DNA from 3 places in the Staphylococcus pseudintermedius genome. Region 2 is predicted to be linked to each of the others. Evidence: riboswitches for the same ligand, from Rfam matches in the RefSeq annotation. Region 2 holds a riboswitch; each other region holds the start of a gene.
The links. A riboswitch is a leader RNA that binds a small molecule or an ion and turns the genes downstream of it on or off. The one in region 2 is predicted to bind S-adenosylmethionine.

Region 1 (3,285 bases), 270 kb from region 2:
GCCAAATTTTTTGAAGTTTTCTTTAAAGCGACTGACAAGGTTTTGTGCTTGTTCTTCGTATGCAGTTGGGTCTGTCCATGCATTTTTAGGTTGTAAAATCGTTGTTGGGACATCTTCAATTTTAGTTGGAATCGATAAACCAAAAATGTCATCTTTTTCAAATGTAGCTGTTTTTAATTTACCGTTAATCGCGTCATTTACCATTTTACGAGTGTATTTTAATTGGATACGGTTACCGACACCATATTGTCCACCTGTCCAACCTGTGTTGACAAGGTAAACATCTACGTCGTGTTTGTCGATTAAGTCACCCAACAATTCAGCGTAGACTTCTGCACGTAACGGTAAGAATGGTGCGCCAAAACATGTTGAGAATGATGGTTGTGGCTCTGTTATACCACGTTCTGTACCTGCTAACTTAGATGTGAAACCACTTAAAAAATGATACATCGCTTGATCTTTATCTAATTTCGAAATCGGTGGCAGGACGCCGAACGCATCAGCTGTTAAGAAAATAATCGTATTTGGATGTGATGCTTTGGAAGGTAACACAATGTTATCGATATAGTTGATAGGATATGCGGCACGCGTATTTTCAGTATATTTGTTGTCATCAAAATCAATGTAACCCTGTTCATCAACGACTAAGTTTTCTAACACTGTTCCGTAACGGATGGCTTCAAAAATTTGTGGCTCTTTTTCTGCAGAGAGATTGATGGCTTTCGCATAGCAACCGCCTTCAATATTAAAGACACCATTTTCATTCCAACCGTGCTCATCATCACCAATCAATTTACGATTCGGGTCTGCTGAAAGTGTTGTTTTTCCTGTACCAGAAAGACCAAAGAATAATGCGACGTCACCTTTATCACCTACATTGGCAGAGCAGTGCATACTCATAATACCTTGTTGTGGCAATAAATAGTTCATAATGGAGAACACAGATTTTTTCATTTCCCCAGCGTATTCTGTACCACCGATTAAAATGATTTTATGTTTGAATGAAATGATGACAAATGTTTCAGAACGCGTGCCATCCACTTCAGGATTTGCTTTAAAGCGTGGTGCAGAAATAATCGTGAAGTCTGCTTTAATTTTTGCTGCTTCTTCTTTTGAAGTGGGCTTAATAAATAAGTTTTGAGCAAATAGATTATGCCATGCAAATTCGTTGATAACTGTGAGTTTCAGTTGTGATTCTTGGTCGCTACCTGCATAACCATTGAATACGAACAACTCATCTCTTTCATCTAAGTACTCCACAACTTTTTCATAAAGATTCAAGAATTTTTCTTCTGAAATCGGTTGGTTGATAGAACCCCAATCGATGTCGTCTTTAACTTGTGGATTGTCAACAATGAATTTATCTTTTGGAGAACGTCCCGTATACTCCCCAGTTTTCGCGTTGATTGCACCTAATTCTGTCAGTTCGGCTTCATTTCTCTTTAAAATTTTGTTGTACAATTCAGTCGTTGTGAGTTGAAAATGTGAACTCGGCTTGTTAGCTACTGTTTCAATCGCATGTTTGTCGAATGACATGATAATATCCCTCCAAAGTAATTTCGGCAATGTAAGCCTTTACAATTCAAGAGTATAACATATTCGTTAAATAATCCCTACTCAATTAAGAAAAAAATTAAGATAAAATAAAGAAAGTAAAGTAATGTTACACCAAAGTAGAAAAACAAATGCAAAGGATAAAGGTGCTTCAAACATCATTTTGAAAAGCCCAGTAAGATGAAATTGACATCGGTAATAAAGTTTTGTAATATGATTTTAACGGATTCTCTTATCCTGAGTGGTGGAGGGACATGGACCCAATGAAACCCAGCAACCTCTTTTAACGAAGAAAGGTGCCAAACCGTTTGCAGACACAATACTAGTCTGAACGATAAGAGCGAATGGACGTTAGAGCCTTCACTCTATTTTATAGTGTTGAAAGGCTCTTTTTTATTGAGCTCAGATAGAGAATGTTCGTAATACATACAAAAAGGAGTTTATTATGACTTATAACAGACGTTTATTCACTTCAGAATCAGTTACTGAAGGGCATCCAGACAAAATTGCCGACCAAATTTCAGACGCAATTTTAGATGAAATTTTAAAAGGAGACCCCAATGCGCGTGTAGCTTGTGAGACGACGGTAACGACAGGGATGGCTTTAATCGTTGGTGAAATCACGACGTCAACTTATGTAGATATTCCAAAAGTCGTTCGTGAAACTGTCAAAGAAATTGGTTATACACGTGCGAAATATGGTTATGATTACAAAACGATGTCAGTGTTAACAGCGATTGATGAACAATCACCTGACATTGCACAAGGGGTGGACCGTGCTCTAGAATACCGTGAAGCAGGAAACGAAGAAGTATTAAACACAGGTGCCGGTGACCAAGGCTTAATGTTTGGTTTCGCGACGAATGAAACAGATACATTCATGCCATTACCGATTGACTTGTCACATAAATTGTCAAAACGTTTATCAGAAGTACGTAAAAACGGTACTTTAGATTATTTGCGTCCAGATGGTAAAGTTCAAGTTACAGTGGAATATGATGAAAATGATCAACCGAAACGTATTGACACGATTGTGATTTCAACACAGCATCACGAAGAAATTGAACTAGAAAAAATCCAAAATGATATTAAAGCATGCGTCATTTATCCAACTGTAGATGAACAATTATTAGATGAAGAAACAAAATTTTTCATCAACCCTACAGGCCGTTTCGTTATCGGTGGACCACAAGGTGACGCAGGTTTGACAGGACGTAAAATTATTGTTGATACTTATGGCGGTTATGCACGTCACGGCGGTGGTGCATTTTCTGGTAAGGATCCGACAAAAGTAGACCGTTCAGCTGCGTATGCGGCACGTTATGTGGCTAAAAATATTGTAGCAGCTCAGTTCGCTGATAAATGCGAAGTCCAATTGGCATATGCAATTGGGGTAGCACAACCTGTTTCGATTGCTATTGATACATTTGGTACTGGTAATGTAAGCGAAAATATATTAATCGAAGCGGTAAGACAAAACTTTGATTTACGCCCAGCAGGTATTATTCAAATGTTAGATTTACAAAAGCCGATTTATAAACAAACTGCGGCGTACGGTCACTTCGGTCGTAACGATGTGCAATTGCCATGGGAACGTACAGATAAAGTTGAAGTTTTACAAGAAACAGTGAATACATTAAAATAAAATTCTTGATGATAACTATCGCTAATTTTATAGTTATTTAATATAATAGAAATAACTGTAGAAAAGTGATAAAGGAAGGTATTGCT
Region 2 (3,285 bases):
ATGATCCATCAAAATTACCTACAGCACAATATCAATTCGAATTACCAGCAAAACGAAGCGGTGTTGTTTCAGAAATGATTGCCAATGAAATCGGTATTGCTTCCATGATGTTAGGTGCAGGTCGTCAAACAAAAGAAGATGTCATTGACTTAGCAGTAGGTCTTGTATTGAATAAAAAAGTCGGTGATCGTGTTGAAGAAGGCGAATCATTATTGACAATTTATGCGAATAGTGAAGATGTAGAACAAGTCAAACAAAAATTGTATGATAACATTACGATTTCAGACCACGCAGAACAGCCACAGCTTATTCATACAATCATTACTGAATAAAGGGTGATAGGATGAAACAATTAGGTCGCATTGTATTAGGTCTCGCATTTATGGCTATTGGTGTCTTGCATTTCACGAAAGAGCGCCAATTTAGAAATATTGTGCCAACGTATTTACCTTTACGTAAGACAGCTGTACTTGTGACAGGAGTGTGCGAAATTGTGATTGGTGCGTTATTAGTGTTGCGACGCCCGTCAGACGCATTGAAAAATTGGATTAATGCATTTTTACTTGCCGTTTTTCCAGCCAACATTTACATGGCACGTAAAAAATTGCCGTTAGGTGACAAACCATTATCAGATACTGCGAGATATGGACGTCTCCCAATGCAATTTGTACTCATGTATATCATTAAGAAATTATAATGAAAAATAAACCGAGGAACCACACATTGAAAGTCGTGTCGTTGCTCGGTTTTTTGAATATTTATTTACCTGTACCAAAGACATCATGCCATTGGTCACGTTTATCTAAAAAGGCTTGTGCGATTTCTTTTGCGCCTTCTAATGAGTGTGAAGCAGCCCAACCGCATTGAACTTCATTGCACGCAGGGACTTCATCAGCGGCTAAAACATCTTGTAACGTTTGTTCGACAATGTTTAATACATCATCATAATCGGTATGGTTAATGAAAGAGACGTAGAACCCTGTTTGGCAACCCATTGGACTTAAATCGACAACCTTGTCTGAATGGTTACGAATGTTTTCAGCCATTAAATGTTCTAAAGAATGGAGTCCAGGCATTTCCATATGTTCTTTGTTCGGTTGTTTGAAACGAATATCATATTTGTAAATGTCATCTCCATTGAGCCCTTGCATTTTACCAGCAAGACGAATATATGGTGCAACCACTTTCGTATGATCTAAGTTAAAACTTTCAACGTTCATTTTTGGCATTGGTATGACCTCCTTCATGTTTAAATCCATTTTAACATATTCCAATTAAGATGAAAGGGGGGACAAAGTGTTTAAATGCCGATATAATAGGGAAAGGAGCTTTAAACCTATTATTACGAGTGGTTTAATAGGGATTATTGTTTTTAAAAAATTTTTTGTAAGATAGCATAAAGGCGTCTCGAAATGAAAATGTATTGCAAAAAGGGTAAAATATAGTATGAAAATTTTGAAGAGTGTTAAAAATGACATGACAAAGTACGGAAAGTTCGTTAAAATAATTACAAAATTGAATCAATATTTATCAAGAGTGGTGGAGGGAATTGGCCCGATGAAACCCAGCAACCTCATCTAACGGCGATAAAGGTGCGAATTCCAACAGTGTAAATGCTGAAAGATAAATGAAGGCAAAGATGTTATCACATATATACATCAGTCACACTTATCAATATTTGTGTTGGGTGTAAATGGGGATAACATTTTTTGTTTAAGGAGGAGTAACACGGTGACAACAGTAGAGCAACGTATTTTAGATTATATCGATCAACATAGATGGGCTTATATAGATATGAGTCATCAAATTCACGGACGTCCAGAACTCGGTAACGAAGAAATTTTTGCATCGCGTTTGCTGATTGAAAATTTAAAAGAACACAATTTTGAAGTTGAGCGTGACATTGCTGGGCATTCTACAGGTTTTATTGCCACATATGACTCAGAAATTGAGGGGCCGACCATTAGTTATCTCGCTGAATATGATGCATTGCCAGGTTTAGGGCATGCTTGTGGTCATAATATTATCGGTACATCAAGTATGTTAGCAGCGATTGCATTAAAACAAGTAGTAGATGACATTGGAGGTAAAGTTATACTGTTCGGTTGTCCGGCAGAAGAAGGTGGCGAAAATGGGAGTGCGAAGGCATCATACGTACGAGAAGGGCTCTTTGATGACGTCGATGTTGCCTTAATGATTCATCCGGGTAATGAAACTTATCCGACCATTCCAACACTTGCTGTAGACGTTCTAGATATTAAGTTTTATGGTCAAAGTGCGCACGCTTCAGAAAATGCTGAAGAAGCACGCAACGCTTTAGATGCGATGTTGAGCTATTTTAATGGGGTCGCACAACTCCGTCAACATATTAAAAAGACTGAACGTGTGCATGGCGTCATTTTAGATGGCGGTCAAGCAGCGAACATTATTCCTGACTTTACACATGCGCGCTTTTATACACGTGCAACAACAAGAAAAGACTTGGATGTTCTCACTTCAAGAGTGCATGATATTGCCCGTGGTGCGGCAATACAAACAGGATGTGAATTTGAATTTGAACCGATTCAAAACGGTGTGAATGAATTCATTAAATCACCATTGTTAGATCAATTATTTGAACATTACGCAACGGAACTCGGTGAAGAAGTCAGTCATGATGATTTTGGTTACGGCTCGACTGATACGGGGAATGTCAGTCATGTCGTGCCAACGATACATCCACACGTCAAAATTGGGCCAAGAAGTTTAGTCGGTCATACCCACCGTTTTCGTGAAGCGGCCGCAAGTCCAATGGGGGATGATGCACTCATTAAAGGCGCGAAAATGATCGCATTAATGGGGGCTAAATTAATACAAGATCAAACGTTATTAGCAGAAATACAAAAGGAGCATCAACATAAAAGGGAGAAATGACAATGGCACACAATATTCAATATCGAAGTCAATTAACAATGGGAGAAATTTATGATACGAACATCGTTTACTCGTCAAGACCCTCATATGTTTCGAATCCCTGGCTCGCACCAGATGAGCATCAATCCAACTTTTTAACAGGGCGTGAATTGCTGATTGCACAATTGCCAATCATCGTTCATGAAGCGAGTGTCACCGACAAATTACAACAGTTATTCCAACTCATAGGGCGAGACATTCCAGAAAATGTCATTACGTTTCAAGACCAAGCAAGTTATGAACAGACATTAAAACAACTGACAGAAGAGCAATCACGTTTAATTTATTTCCAATATGTCCATGGAGATAATATTGTTGACGCGAAGCACTATG
Region 3 (3,285 bases), 1.2 Mb from region 2:
TTTTTTCTCAGTATCTAAATAAGGTGTATGTTGGAAAAAGTTTGCATCTAATTCTCCAGCATCTAGTAATTTGTTTGGCGTTGTGTAATCGTTAATTGTTTTAATTTCTAAGTCATAACCTTTGTCTTTTAATAATGGTTTCGCTTGTTCTAGTATTTCAGCATGTGGCGCTGGCGAAGCACCAACAACGATTTTTTTGTCATCCTTTTTTTCTGCTGACTTATTTCCACATGCAGCAAGTCCAATGGCTAAAGCTAAAATAACAATAATTGATAAAATCCTTTTCATTCCACATTCTCCTTAATCATTAACGTTTATCAATTCTATTTGTAATCCAATCCCCAAGAAATTGAATTAAAAATACTAAAATTAAAATTAAAATAGTTGATACTAAGATGACATCATTTTGGTTACGCGTGAACCCTGTAAGGTAAGCAAGGTTACCTAATCCTCCAGCACCAATCACTCCGGCTACCGCTGTTGAACCGACTAATGCAATTGCTGTTACAGTAATACCTGAAATAAGCGCGGGTAATGATTCAGGAATCAGCACTTTAAGTACGATATTCCAAGTTGTTGCCCCCATTGAACGTGCTGCTTCGATAACACCTTTATCAATTTCTTTTAATGCAATTTCCACTAAACGGCCATAGAATGGTGAAGCACCGATGATCAATGCAGGTAATGCCCCTGTTGGACCACTAATCGTACCAAGCACCAAACTTGTAAATGGAATTAAGAGCAAAATTAAAATAATGAACGGTATCGCCCTGAATAAATTCACCACGAACGATACAATGTTGTAAAAGACGCGTCCGATTTTCGTTTCACTCTTGGATGTTAAAAATAAAATCACACCTAAGATTAAACCTAAAACAAATGAAAACGCTGTTGAAATAACGGTCATATACAATGTTTCGTACGTCGCTTCCCATACATCCGGCCAACGTACATTTGGCATTGTAATCATTTCTTGCAAGATTTCGCTAAAACTTTTACCCATGGCTAACCACCTCTATCTCAACGTTTTGCGCCCTTAACTCTGCTTGAATTTGATCAAAGTTGATACTCGAAAATTGTTCAATGTGTAACAATAGATAACCTAATGTACCCGTTTTAGAATGCTTGATATTACCCTCTAAAATATTCACTGAAATGCCGTGTTTTTGGGTTAAATGTGATACAACTGGGTGTGTTGCGTTTTCACCAGAAAAAATCAGTTTAGCCAAGACTTCATCTTTATCTAATTTAAAAGTTTTTGCTAAATCCTCGCTATCATCACTCGGTTTCAAATCCTCTTGAACGAATCGGCGTGTCACTTGATGTTGTGGGTGCTCGAAAATGTGTGACACTTTTCCCTCTTCAATTACACGGCCATTTTCCATAACTGCCACTTCATCACAAATACGACGAATGACATGCATTTCATGTGTAATCATTATAATTGTTAAATTTTTCTCAGTTTTGAGCTGTAATAATAAATCTAAAATTTCATCGGTCGTTTGAGGATCCAATGCACTTGTTGCCTCATCACATAACAATACTTCTGGATCATTAGCCAATGCGCGCGCGATACCGACACGTTGCTTTTGGCCTCCTGACAATTCTGATGGATAGGCATGTTCCCTACCTTGTAAGCCCACACGTGAAATTAATTCTTGTGCACGTCTTTTCGCTTCATTTTTCGGCATGCCAGCAATTTCAAGTGGAAAAATAATGTTCTCTAGTACAGTTCTTGACCACAATAAATTGAAATGTTGGAAAATCATACTTACCTTTTGACGCTTTCGTCGTAATTCATCTGGACTTAATTGTCCGATATTGTCACCACCAATAATCACTTCCCCTGAGGTTGGTTTTTCTAAATGATTAAATAAACGGACTAAAGTACTTTTACCTGCACCCGAAAATCCAATAATGCCGTAAATCTTACCTTTTTCAATTTCAAGATTGACACCATCAACAGCAGTAACAGATTTCGTCTTGCTTTCGTACTTTTTCACTATATTTTTAAGTGTGATCATACTGTTCCTCCCTGTGTTGCTACTTTAAAAAATTTGGAATAAAAAATGCTTTCCCTTTTAAAGAAAAAAGAGAAAGCATCAATATAAACGCTTTTCTCTCATCTTCAAAAGCAAATCGTTGCTTTATGTGAATTGGCACCATTTCTATAATATAGACGGTTGCCGGGCTTCATAGGGCACATCCCTCCGCCACTCTGGATAAGAGTTTTCTGACTATTCGATTGATTATTATATTATCATCGTCATTCACTGTCGTCAATGACTTTTTTAAATTTTTCTAGCAAGTACGGCACAGAATGGAATGCATAGAGCCTCTCTACTTCTTGATCGTAGCGCATGATGATTAAAATAGGGACCGATTGAATTTCTTTTTCTTGGCTCCACTCAGGGTGATAATTCAGGTCTAACTTTACAATCGGCAACTGGGTGATTTCATTCGAGATATCCAACATGCGTTCTGCTATTTTACATGTGCCACACATCGGTGTGTAACCAAAAATCAGATGTACACTTTGATCAAAATGTTTAGATATATTGTTCAATTGCTTTGAAACACTCATGATATGAATACTTCCCTTTTACATAAAAGTCTTGCTTCACCTTAAAGTCAAAATGCTGCAATACATTTGAGAGGTAATCGCGTGGACAACGGGCAACTTCACTATATTTTGTATCTATGAAAATACCAGTACTTTCACTCAAATATGTCGTAAACCATTTGCGAATGCGACGACCTTCTGCATCTGCATCGACTAAAATGTAGACTTGTTTATCATACAAATATTCAATCATATTGTCTAACTTTTCGATTCCCATCGTGCCATGAGTACAAATAATTTCGACAGGCTCTAACAACACTTCTTGAACACGTTTTTTATCAGATTTCCCTTCAACAACAATAACCTTATGGATCATCGTCATGGTCTTCACCTTCTAAAAAATATTTGAGTATAAAAAACTCCTTGATAACTAAATTACCCAGGAGTTCTCATTTTGATATTATTCGCCAATCATTTTTTCGTAACCAGCTGCATCTAATAATGCGTCTAGTTCACTTTCGTCTTTCAATTCAACTTTAACCATCCAAGCTTCCTCGTATGGTGATTCGTTAACTGCTTCTGGTGCATCTTCTAAGTTTTCATTCACTGCAACGACTTTACCAGATACTGGAGAATATAACTCAGATACTGTTTTAACAGATTCTACACTACCAAAAGTTTCGCCTTCTGTTAATTCGTCTTCTACTTCTGGAAGCTCAACG

Region 1: linked by a shared signal. The riboswitch ahead of metK (methionine adenosyltransferase) and the one ahead of P3U61_RS03400 (M20 family metallopeptidase) in region 2 are both predicted to bind S-adenosylmethionine.
Region 3: linked by a shared signal. The riboswitch ahead of P3U61_RS09220 (methionine ABC transporter ATP-binding protein) and the one ahead of P3U61_RS03400 (M20 family metallopeptidase) in region 2 are both predicted to bind S-adenosylmethionine.

What each region holds. Positions count from the first base shown of each region.
Region 1 is NZ_CP120150.1:1,029,862-1,033,146, forward strand. It holds gene pckA (phosphoenolpyruvate carboxykinase (ATP)) at 1-1,536, opposite strand, end outside; SAM riboswitch class I at 1,784-1,895, shown strand; gene metK (methionine adenosyltransferase) at 2,000-3,199, shown strand.
Region 2 is NZ_CP120150.1:757,154-760,438, forward strand. It holds gene P3U61_RS03385 (pyrimidine-nucleoside phosphorylase) at 1-332, shown strand, start outside; gene P3U61_RS03390 (DoxX family protein) at 344-697, shown strand; gene P3U61_RS03395 (S-ribosylhomocysteine lyase) at 759-1,229, opposite strand; SAM riboswitch class I at 1,525-1,630, shown strand; gene P3U61_RS03400 (M20 family metallopeptidase) at 1,795-2,913, shown strand; gene ldmS (L-aspartate--L-methionine ligase LdmS) at 2,916-3,285, shown strand, end outside.
Region 3 is NZ_CP120150.1:1,957,953-1,961,237, forward strand. It holds gene P3U61_RS09210 (MetQ/NlpA family ABC transporter substrate-binding protein) at 1-288, opposite strand, end outside; gene P3U61_RS09215 (methionine ABC transporter permease) at 308-1,003, opposite strand; gene P3U61_RS09220 (methionine ABC transporter ATP-binding protein) at 996-2,024, opposite strand; SAM riboswitch class I at 2,120-2,229, opposite strand; gene P3U61_RS09225 (thioredoxin family protein) at 2,267-2,584, opposite strand; gene P3U61_RS09230 (toprim domain-containing protein) at 2,550-2,945, opposite strand; gene gcvH (glycine cleavage system protein GcvH) at 3,024-3,285, opposite strand, start outside.